DNA from 2 places in the Alteromonas lipotrueae genome. Region 2 is predicted to be linked to the other one. Evidence: predicted binding sites of a transcription regulator. Region 2 holds the regulator's gene; the other holds the start of a gene.
What was found. The regulator sigma-54, encoded in region 2, starts transcription at its own class of promoters, with help from an activator protein. The targets are predictions, from matches to a motif close to GTTGGCACGNNNNTNGNNT.
Positions count from the first base shown of each region.

Region 1 (5,157 bases), on a different contig from region 2:
TTTGTTGAAGCAAGAATTCACGGGCAATTTTACTTCGGCTAAACGGGTAAACCGTCGCCGATAAACGGGTTTCTAATGCATCGGTAATAAGATCGAGCGTAATAACATCGTCTTCAATAACTGCTACAGAGAACACGGGCTTTGCCTTTTTAATTTCATTAACTTGATGATAGAGGCCAAAGTCGATGTTGCCAACTCATCTTTCGTCGACATTTTGGCAAAAACGTGAGCATAAAAAAACGCCAGCTTGAAAGCTGGCGTTTTTGAATCATCTTAATGCATTTGAAAACTAATTAAGTCATCAAAGCGGAGGTGATTACTTTTTCTCGCGTGAAGAACGCTTACGTTCGTTTTCAGTAAGTAACTTCTTACGAATACGAATAGATACAGGCGTAACTTCAACTAATTCGTCTTCATCAATGAACTCAAGCGCTTGCTCAAGCGACATCTTGATAGGCGGAACCAAAGTTTGCGCTTCATCAGTACCAGAGGCACGAACGTTAGTTAACTGCTTACCTTTAAGGGCGTTAACAGTTAAATCGTTATCGCGGCTGTGAATACCGATAACCATACCTTCGTAAACTTCTACACCGTGACCGATAAACAAACGACCACGCTCTTGAAGGTTAAACAAGGCGTTAGTTAGGGCTTTACCGTTAGCGTTAGCAATAAGAACACCGTTCTTACGCTTACCAATGATACCGCCTTTGTATGGGCCATAGTGATCAAACGTATGATAAAGCAAACCTGAACCAGACGTCATCGTCATGAATTCTGTTTGGAAACCAATCAAACCACGGCTAGGAATAACGAAGTCGATACGTACACGGCCTTTACCATCTGGAGACATGTTGGTCATTTCAGCTTTACGCAGACCAAGTTGTTCCATGATAGAGCCCTGATGCGCTTCTTCACAGTCTACCGTTAGTGTTTCAAACGGTTCTTGTGTTTCGCCATTCTCTTCTTTAAGAATAACTTCTGGACGTGATACTGCTAGCTCGTAGCCTTCACGACGCATGTTTTCAATAAGGATACCCAAGTGAAGTTCACCACGGCCTGATACGCGGAATTTATCCGGATCTGGCGTTTCTTCAACACGAAGTGCAACGTTATGTACTAGTTCGTCGTTCAAACGCTCTAGAATGTTACGTGAAGTAACATACTTACCTTCTTTACCAGAAAACGGTGAAGTGTTTACCTGGAAGGTCATAGTAACTGTTGGTTCATCAACAGATAACGGCGTCATCGCTTCTACTTGGTTAACATCACAAATAGTGTCAGAGATTTTAAGCGAACCTAAACCTGTGATTGCGATAATATCGCCAGCGCTTGCACCTTCAACTTCATGACGTGCTAGACCAAGGTAACCATATACAAGGCCAACTTTACCGTTACGCTTCTCACCTTCAGCGGTAACAACAGTAACTTGTTGGTTTGGCTTAACAGTACCGCGTTTAATACGGCCAACACCAATTACACCTACATATGAGTTGTAATCAAGTTGAGAAATTTGCATTTGGAATGCACCAGTGGCATCTGCATCTGGAGGCGATACTTGGTCAACAATCGTTTGGAACAATGCGTTCATGTCTTCAGCTGGCTCGTCGGCGTCTAATGAAGCCCAACCATTTAGTGCTGATGCATATACAACTTGGAAATCTAACTGATCGTCAGTTGCGCCAAGGTTGTCGAACAAATCGAATACTTGATCCATAACCCAATCAGGACGTGCGCCAGGCTTGTCAATTTTGTTGATAACAACAATTGGCTTCAAGCCTTGAGCAAATGCTTTTTGTGTTACGAAACGCGTTTGAGGCATTGGACCTTCTTGCGCATCTACTAGAAGCAACACTGAATCGGCCATTGACATTACACGCTCTACTTCACCACCGAAATCGGCGTGTCCTGGAGTATCTACGATGTTGATACGGTAGTCATTCCAGTTAATAGCAGTGTTTTTCGCTAAGATTGTGATGCCGCGTTCTTTCTCGATGTCATTCGAGTCCATCACGCGCTCTTCTTGCTCACCGCGAGTTTCAAGAGTGCCTGACTGTTGTAACAGTTTATCAACCAAAGTTGTTTTACCGTGGTCAACGTGAGCAATAATAGCAATGTTACGTAATTTATTAATATCAGTGGTATTCATCTAGGGAGCCTGTGTAAATCATTACATGATGTTAAGCATGCATTAGATTTGTTGCAAAAAATGCAGATAGTAAATTTTGCGCGGATTGTACAGAAAAACCACGGCGTTTGCGCACCTTTTTTTTAAAGGGAGGCATGTTTTTCACTATTATAGTCTTTGATTAACGAATTTATTACTTTCGAGCCCTGTTTTCGGTGGTAAGTGAAGACAAGTTAATCTAGGCTAGCTTACGGCTACCTAAATTTAATTTGCACCAAAATATAGCGATTAAGCACCATTTGTGTGCAACACCATTAGTCATTCCGTTATCCTCTTGCTGCTAAGCCAGCAAAATTGGAATCACGATAGATGGCATGAAAATCGCTTTTAGTTTTTCCACTGTTGGGATGAAGCTGATCATTCCGCATTTTTACATTAAACCTGGAGGACACGATGTCAGTAGAAAAGGCATTAGAGCTGATTAAAGAAAGTGAAGCGAAATTTGTTGATTTGCGTTTTACTGATACTAAGGGCAAGGAACAACACGTATCGATTCCTGCCGCTACGGTAGACGAAGAGACATTTGAAGAAGGTAAAATGTTCGATGGTTCTTCAATTGCTGGCTGGAAAGGCATTAACGAATCAGACATGGTACTTATGCCTGATCCTACGAGTGCGGTAATCGACCCATTCGCAGAAGAGACTCAAGTAAATATTCGTTGTGACATCTTAGAGCCTTCTACTATGGAAGGTTACGAGCGTGATCCACGTTCAGTTGCGCGCCGTGCAGAAGAATACCTAAAATCTACCGGCATTGGCGACACTGTATTCTTCGGCCCAGAGCCAGAATTCTTCCTTTTTGACGATGTTAAATTCCACACAGACATGGCCGGCTCTTTCTACAAAATTGATGCTGCTGAAGCAAAATGGAACTCAGGCGCTGATTTTGAAGGCGGAAACATGGGTCACCGTCCTGGTGTTAAAGGCGGTTACTTCCCAGTTCCTCCAGTAGATTCAGCGCACGACATTCGTGCTGCAATGTGTTTAGTAATGGAAGAAATGGGCTTAGTTATTGAAGCACATCACCATGAAGTTGCTACTGCTGGTCAAAACGAAATTGCTTGCGAATTCAACACACTAGTAACGAAAGCAGATGAAATCCAAGTTTATAAGTATGTAGTACATAACGTAGCTCACGCTTATGGCCAAACTGCTACATTCATGCCTAAACCACTTGTAGGTGATAACGGTTCTGGTATGCACTGTCACCAATCAATCGCTAAAGATGGTGTAAACATCTTTGCGGGTGATAAGTATGCTGGTCTTTCTGAAGAAGCGCTTTTCTACATTGGCGGTATTATTAAACACGCTCGTGCAATCAACGCTTTTGCAAACGCATCAACAAACTCTTACAAGCGTTTGGTTCCAGGGTTTGAAGCACCGGTAATGCTTGCATACTCTGCGCGTAACCGTTCTGCATCTATCCGTATTCCATACGTAACGAGCGATAAAGCACGTCGTATCGAAGTACGCTTCCCTGACCCAACAGCTAACCCATACCTTGCTTTCTCAGCAATGCTTATGGCTGGCCTTGACGGTATTAAGAACAAGATCCACCCTGGCGATTCTATGGATAAAGACTTGTACGACTTACCACCAGAAGAAGCGGCAGAAATTCCAACCGTTGCTAGCTCGCTAGAAATGGCACTAGAAGCATTGGATAACGACCGTGAATTCCTTAAAGCTGGTGGCGTTATGACTGACGACATGATTGATGCGTACATCGATCTTAAGTCTGAAGAAGTAACTACGCTTGCCATGACAACTCACCCAGTTGAGTTCGATATGTACTACAGCGTTTAATTAACGCTTAAGTGCTTCAATATACAAAAGCCCGCTTATGCGGGCTTTTTTTTATGCTAAAGCTTTTCTACTATATAAGTAAGAAACTATGAGTGGGTCTCCCTATTGAATATTTATCCCTACATTGTGTTGCTTATGGTGATGGTGTTAACTCCCGGTAAAAGCCATGGGCAAAGCACATCAAATGATCCTGAGGTGTCTACCACCACAAGCTCTCCTGTGTACAAGGTTAAGCAGGCTGACGGCACTATCCTTTATACCGATAGCCCCTCACCGAAAAGCGACACCGTTGAGTTTGATGCTAAAACACAGAATGTAGTGTCCAGTCCCTCAACACCTAAACCCGTTCTGGCTCAAACAACTAAATCGAAGAAAGTAGCCTATAAAGTGGTTATAGCCTCTCCGGCCCCTAATGCCACCCTTCGAAACAATGCCGGAAACGTCACCATACGTGCGAACCAACCGACTTCAGTGAAAGCGCCTCGCTATCAATTAATCTTTGATGACGCCCTATTGCAGAGCAATACAACAGGCGTATTTACCTTAAATGGCATAAATCGGGGCGAACATCAGTATAAGGTTGAGCTCACAGACAATAAGGGCAAGACTCTTGCATCCTCCGCACTACAAACGCTGTTTCTGCATCAAGCTTCAGCGTTAATAAATAGCAACTAACGTTCGAAAGTAGCGCAAAGCCCGCACCATAGCGGGGAACAGAAAAAAAGTAACACCAATTCTGTGCCTACAATTTTTGCCGATACGTTACAATGCACCTATATAGTGCAAAGGAGATAAGCTCGGATGCAATCAACCGAGTTAGACACGCAACAATTTTTGAACAGCCTGAATACTGCGCTTGTAATGGTGGACGATAGATTAAATATTGTTTATGCCAACCACGCAGGGGAAGCGCTATTTGAAACAGGTAGAAAGCAACTATGCGGCCATCGTCTTGACGACTTTTTTCTGCCTGGAAATATCGATACCACTCGCTTACGCGCAGCGCTAAGACACGGAGAAGACTTTACCGAAAATGAAATTCGCCTGTGTTTTAGAGATAACCGCAACGTCATGGTTGATTTAACTGTCACGAACTTGCAATTAGAAGAAGGGGCTAGGCTGCTATTTGAAGTAAAAAAAATAGACCAGCAAAAAAGAATATCCCGTGA
Region 1 is NZ_JAESDJ010000003.1:194,024-199,180, forward strand. Features, by position in the region: gene KYS23_RS06180 (response regulator) at 1-136, opposite strand, end outside; gene typA (translational GTPase TypA) at 317-2,146, opposite strand; gene glnA (glutamate--ammonia ligase) at 2,579-3,988, shown strand; gene KYS23_RS06195 (DUF4124 domain-containing protein) at 4,094-4,663, shown strand; gene glnL (nitrogen regulation protein NR(II)) at 4,790-5,157, shown strand, end outside.
Region 1: the regulator sigma-54 is predicted to act here: its motif matches at 2,494-2,512, upstream of glnA (glutamate--ammonia ligase).

Region 2 (5,157 bases):
CGCACAGTCACCGTGGGAAGTCACCGCAACAGAAGGTACTTTGTACAATAACGAATTGATACAGCTAGAAAATAATGTCGTTATTGAAAACCAAAGTGTCGATGACTTTGTAAGGACAATACGTACAGCGTTTATAGAGATAAACCTGTACACTAAGCAAATGACATCTGATCAGCCCGTGGAAATACGTGGCTTACAATATGTGATTAACAGCAATGGGTTTAACGCCAACTTGCGTACCCAGGAATACGAGTTAATAGACCATGTACAAACCATTTATTCGCCTAGCCACTAAAGCATTAGCGACCAGCCTCGCTGTTAGCCTTTTCTCTACTGTGGCTTTAGCGGCTGAAAGCGACTTCAACAAACCGATTAAAGTTGACTCTAAATCGCAATTTGTTGACGGTAAAAACAAAACTTCATTGTTTAAAGATGATGTACGAATTACCCAAGGTTCTTTGGTGATAAATGCCGATGAAGTTGAGGTTATTGCCAGCGAAGGAGATGGACGAGAGATATTTGTTGCTCGCGGCAAACCTGCCAGCTACTCGCAAAAATTAGAAGATGGCGCCCCCGTTACCGCCAAAGCCAACGAAATACGCTATGAAGTGGTAAATCGAACTATTTCTTTACAAGGGAATGCAGAGCTACAGCAAGATACCAGCAAAGTACAAGGCGACAAGATTACTTTCGACATGGTCACGGAACAATTGCTTGCAACAGGCGGCGAAGACGGTGAAGGTGGTAGAGTAACTACGGTATTTACGCCTGAGGCAATACGTAAAGCGTCATCGAATAACGAAGGCGATAAGGCGGACGGCAACTAATCATGGCAACGTTGAGCGCACAGAGTCTTGCAAAGGCGTATAAAGCCCGTCAAGTGGTTCGCGATGTAAGCTTATCAGTTTCGACTGGGCAAATCGTTGGATTACTCGGCCCCAATGGTGCCGGTAAAACCACAACTTTTTACATGATTGTAGGCTTAGTACCCCTTGATAAGGGCAAAATCAGTATTGATGACAGCGAATTAACCCATGAGCCCATGCACGAGCGTGCACGACGCGGAATTGGGTATTTACCGCAAGAGGCCTCAATTTTTAGAAAATTGACGGTGTTTGAGAACATCATGGCTATCTTACAGACCCGTAAAGGGTTGAGTTCAGCGGAACAAGAACAAGAAGCCGATGCGCTACTTGATGAATTTAATATTAACCATATACGTAATAGTACGGGTATGAGTTTATCCGGTGGTGAACGTCGCCGGGTAGAAATCGCGCGAGCATTAGCCGCTGATCCGCAATTTATTTTGCTTGATGAGCCATTTGCTGGTGTTGATCCTATATCGGTTAATGATATAAAGAAGATCATTCAACATCTTCGTGACAGAGGAATTGGAATCCTCATCACCGATCACAACGTAAGAGAAACACTGGATGTGTGTGAGAAAGCGTATATTGTGAGCCAAGGCGAACTCATCGCGCAAGGGACAGCAGAACAAGTTTTAAGTAATCAGAAAGTAAGGGATGTATACCTAGGAGAACAATTCAGGCTATAGTTACTGTAACCGAATTGTCATTTTCAGTTTTAAGCACGGGTATATTCACAACAAGAGTTTAAAAATAAGACGTAGATGAAACCATCTTTACAGCTAAAGTTCAGTCAACAACTTACCATGACACCGCAGTTGCAGCAGGCAATCAAGCTGCTGCAGTTGTCTACGCTCGACCTGCAACAAGAGATTCAGGAAGCACTAGACTCAAACCCACTTTTGGAAGTTGAAGAAGGCGGCGATGACCATCCTGTTGAGAAAAACAACATGGACGGCGACGACCCTTCTGTAGAAGCTGCTCCTACTGCATCTAGCGATTCGTTAGAAGCAGGTGACGCGCTTGAAAAGAACGACCTTCCCGATGAACTGCCAATCGACAGTACGTGGGATGAGTATTACTCGGCCTCTTCTGCTCCCGCTCCTGGTCCATCAAATAATGATGACGACCAACTGTTTCAGGGTGAAACCACCGACAATATTCAAGACCACTTGCTATGGCAAATGCGGTTAACCCCGTTTTCGGATACCGACCGCGCCATTGCTACCGCCATTATCGACTCAATCGATGAATCTGGTTACCTGAACGTCCCCATCGAACAGATTTTAGAATCGGTGAATTCTGACGACGTAGAAGAATTGGTGGAAATGGACGAAGTTGAATGTGTACTCAAACGTATTCAAATGTTCGACCCTATCGGTTCAGGTTCGCGTACACCGCAAGAATGTTTGCTTGTACAGCTTCGCCAGTTCTCAGACGATACGCCATGGCTTGCAGAAGCAAGACAACTTATCAATGAGTACTCGGACCTACTTAGCAGCAAAGACTACCGTACGTTAATGCGCAAGAGCCGTTTGAAAGAAGATCAACTTCGCGAAGCCATGCGCTTACTGCAAACGTTGAATCCTCGTCCAGGTAGTGCATTAATTACCAAAGAACCGGAATACGTTATTCCTGATGTTTCGGTAAACAAGAAGAATGGCCGCTGGGTGGTAGAACTTAACCCCGATAGCTTGCCAAAGTTAAGCGTAAATCAGCAATATGCCGCTATGAGCAGACGCTCTAAAAACAGCAGCGATTCGCAATTTATTCGCTCACATATGCAAGAAGCCAAATGGTTTATAAAAAGCCTTGAATCAAGGAACGACACCTTGATGAAAGTAGCAAACTGTATTGTGCAGCAACAAATGGGCTTTTTCGAGCACGGCCCAGAAATGATGAAACCAATGGTGCTAAATGATGTCGCAGAAATGGTAGATATGCATGAATCCACCATCTCACGTGTCACCACGCAAAAATATATGCATACCCCACGTGGCATATTTGAGTTGAAATATTTCTTCTCTAGTCACGTAGCAACGGAATCTGGTGGTGAGTGTTCATCTACCGCTATTCGCGCACTAATTAAAAAGCTTGTGGCTGCGGAAACGCCCAGCAAGCCATTAAGCGATAGCAAGATTGCTCAATTGTTGGCCGAACAAGGCATCAAAGTTGCCCGGCGGACAATAGCAAAATACCGGGAATCATTATCGATTCCGCCGTCAAACCAACGCAAAAGCCTTATTTAAAGGCCTTGATAATTTAAGGAAGACGAAATATGCAAATCAACCTTACCGGTCATCATGTCGAAATTACTGATTCTTTGCGTAGCTATGTCGATACTAAGTTCAGCAAACTAGAGCGTCACTTTGATCACATATCTAATGTGCATGTCATCCTGAACGTCGAAAAACTTAATCAAAAAGCCGAAGCCACCATGCACCTCAGCGGAGCAGAAGTGTTTGCTTCATCACATAACACCGACATGTATGCGGCGATAGACAGCATGATCGACAAGCTCGACAGGCAAGTTATCAAGCATAAGGAAAAGCTGAAAAAGCACTAAATATTAATATGGAAATTCAAGCCATAGTAAGTTTGGACCGCACCGAGTGTGCGGTTCAATGTAACAGTAAAAAACGTATTCTAGAGATTATTAGCGACATTGCTGCTAAAAATAATCCCGACATCGATCAGGCCACAGTGTTAAATAGCCTACTCGCCCGTGAACGAATGGGAAGTACGGGTATTGGCAATGGTATTGCATTGCCTCACGGTCGATTACCGGGCTTAGAACACGTTATCGCCATTATTGTAACCAGCAACCCTGCCATCGATTTTGATGCGCTTGACGATCAGCCCGTAGATATCTTCTTTGCCCTGTTAGTGCCTGAAGAGAAAACAGAAGGTCACTTACAAACACTTGCTACCGTTGCGGGAAAACTAAGTGATAAAGAAACGGTGAAAGCCATTAGGCGGGCCTCCACCAGTGACGACATTATTACGGCTTTAAGCTAATAAAGCACAGCACCATATTTTAAAAGGGAGAAATGCAGGTGAAACTGATTATTATCAGTGGTCGATCCGGTTCGGGAAAATCAGTTGCACTACGTGCCCTTGAAGATTTAGGCTACTATTGCGTAGATAATATTCCGGTTAACCTTCTCCCTACCCTTACTCATACCGTGGTTGATGAATATGACCAAGTCGCGGTAAGTATCGATGTAAGGAATCTGCCAAAAAATCCAGCGGACTTGGTAGAGATTTTAGATTACCTACCCTCGTCTTGGTCTATGACCATTGTGTATATTGACGCCAGCGACGATGTGTTGGTGAAACGTTTCAGCGAAACCCGCCGATTGCATCCGCTAGCTAAGCTCAACAAATCTTTATCTGAATCGATAAAAGCCGAATCAGACTTACTTGCGCCTATTGTTGAGCGCGCCGATTTGTATATTGATACGGATAAGCTCACAATTCATCAACTCGCAGAGCTTATTCGCGAGCGAATTCTAGGTAAGAAAAGCTCTCGGCTAGTATTGGTCTTTGAATCGTTTGGCTTTAAACACGGCATCCCCAAAGACGCCGACTATGTATTTGACGCCCGCTTTCTCCCCAACCCACATTGGGAGCCCGATTTAAAACACTTAACTGGCTTAGATGCCCCCGTAGAAGTATTTTTAGGTTCCCAGCCTGTTGTAACCAAATTCATTTGGCAAATTCAGAACTTGATAACCACATGGTTACCTCACTTAGAACGCAATAACCGTAGTTATGTCACCATTGCGATTGGTTGTACCGGCGGTCAGCACCGCTCAGTATTTATTGCTCAATCGTTAGCGAAAACCTTTGGCGAAATGCATCCCGATGTACAAATTCGCCACCGCGAGTTAAATCAGTAATGACCATCGAAAAAACACTTACCATAGTCAATAAATTGGGCTTACACGCCCGCGCTGCCACACAGTTGGTTCAATTAGCCAATCAATTTGATGCAAAAATAGTGTTGGTGAAAGGCGATAAGAAAGCCGATGCTAACAGTGTGCTGGGCTTAATGATGCTGGAAAGCCACCAAGGTGAACAGGTGAACGTTGTGGTTGAAGGTAATGATGCCGAAGCAGCATTAAACGCCATTGAAACGTTAATTGAAGGCCGTTTCAACGAAGACGAGTAATGCTGCACTCGCCTGTGTTACGATTTTCGGTATAAAGCCGCCTATAATTTCACCACATAGCCCGTAATTGTCTGTCGTTACTGCGCTTTTGTCATGACAGCGTCATGGCAATTGCGA
Region 2 is NZ_JAESDJ010000001.1:166,040-171,196, reverse strand. Features, by position in the region: gene lptC (LPS export ABC transporter periplasmic protein LptC) at 1-295, shown strand, start outside; gene lptA (lipopolysaccharide transport periplasmic protein LptA) at 264-827, shown strand; gene lptB (LPS export ABC transporter ATP-binding protein) at 830-1,555, shown strand; gene KYS23_RS00695 (RNA polymerase factor sigma-54) at 1,631-3,115, shown strand; gene hpf (ribosome hibernation promoting factor) at 3,145-3,432, shown strand; gene ptsN (PTS IIA-like nitrogen regulatory protein PtsN) at 3,441-3,884, shown strand; gene rapZ (RNase adapter RapZ) at 3,923-4,768, shown strand; gene KYS23_RS00675 (HPr family phosphocarrier protein) at 4,768-5,040, shown strand.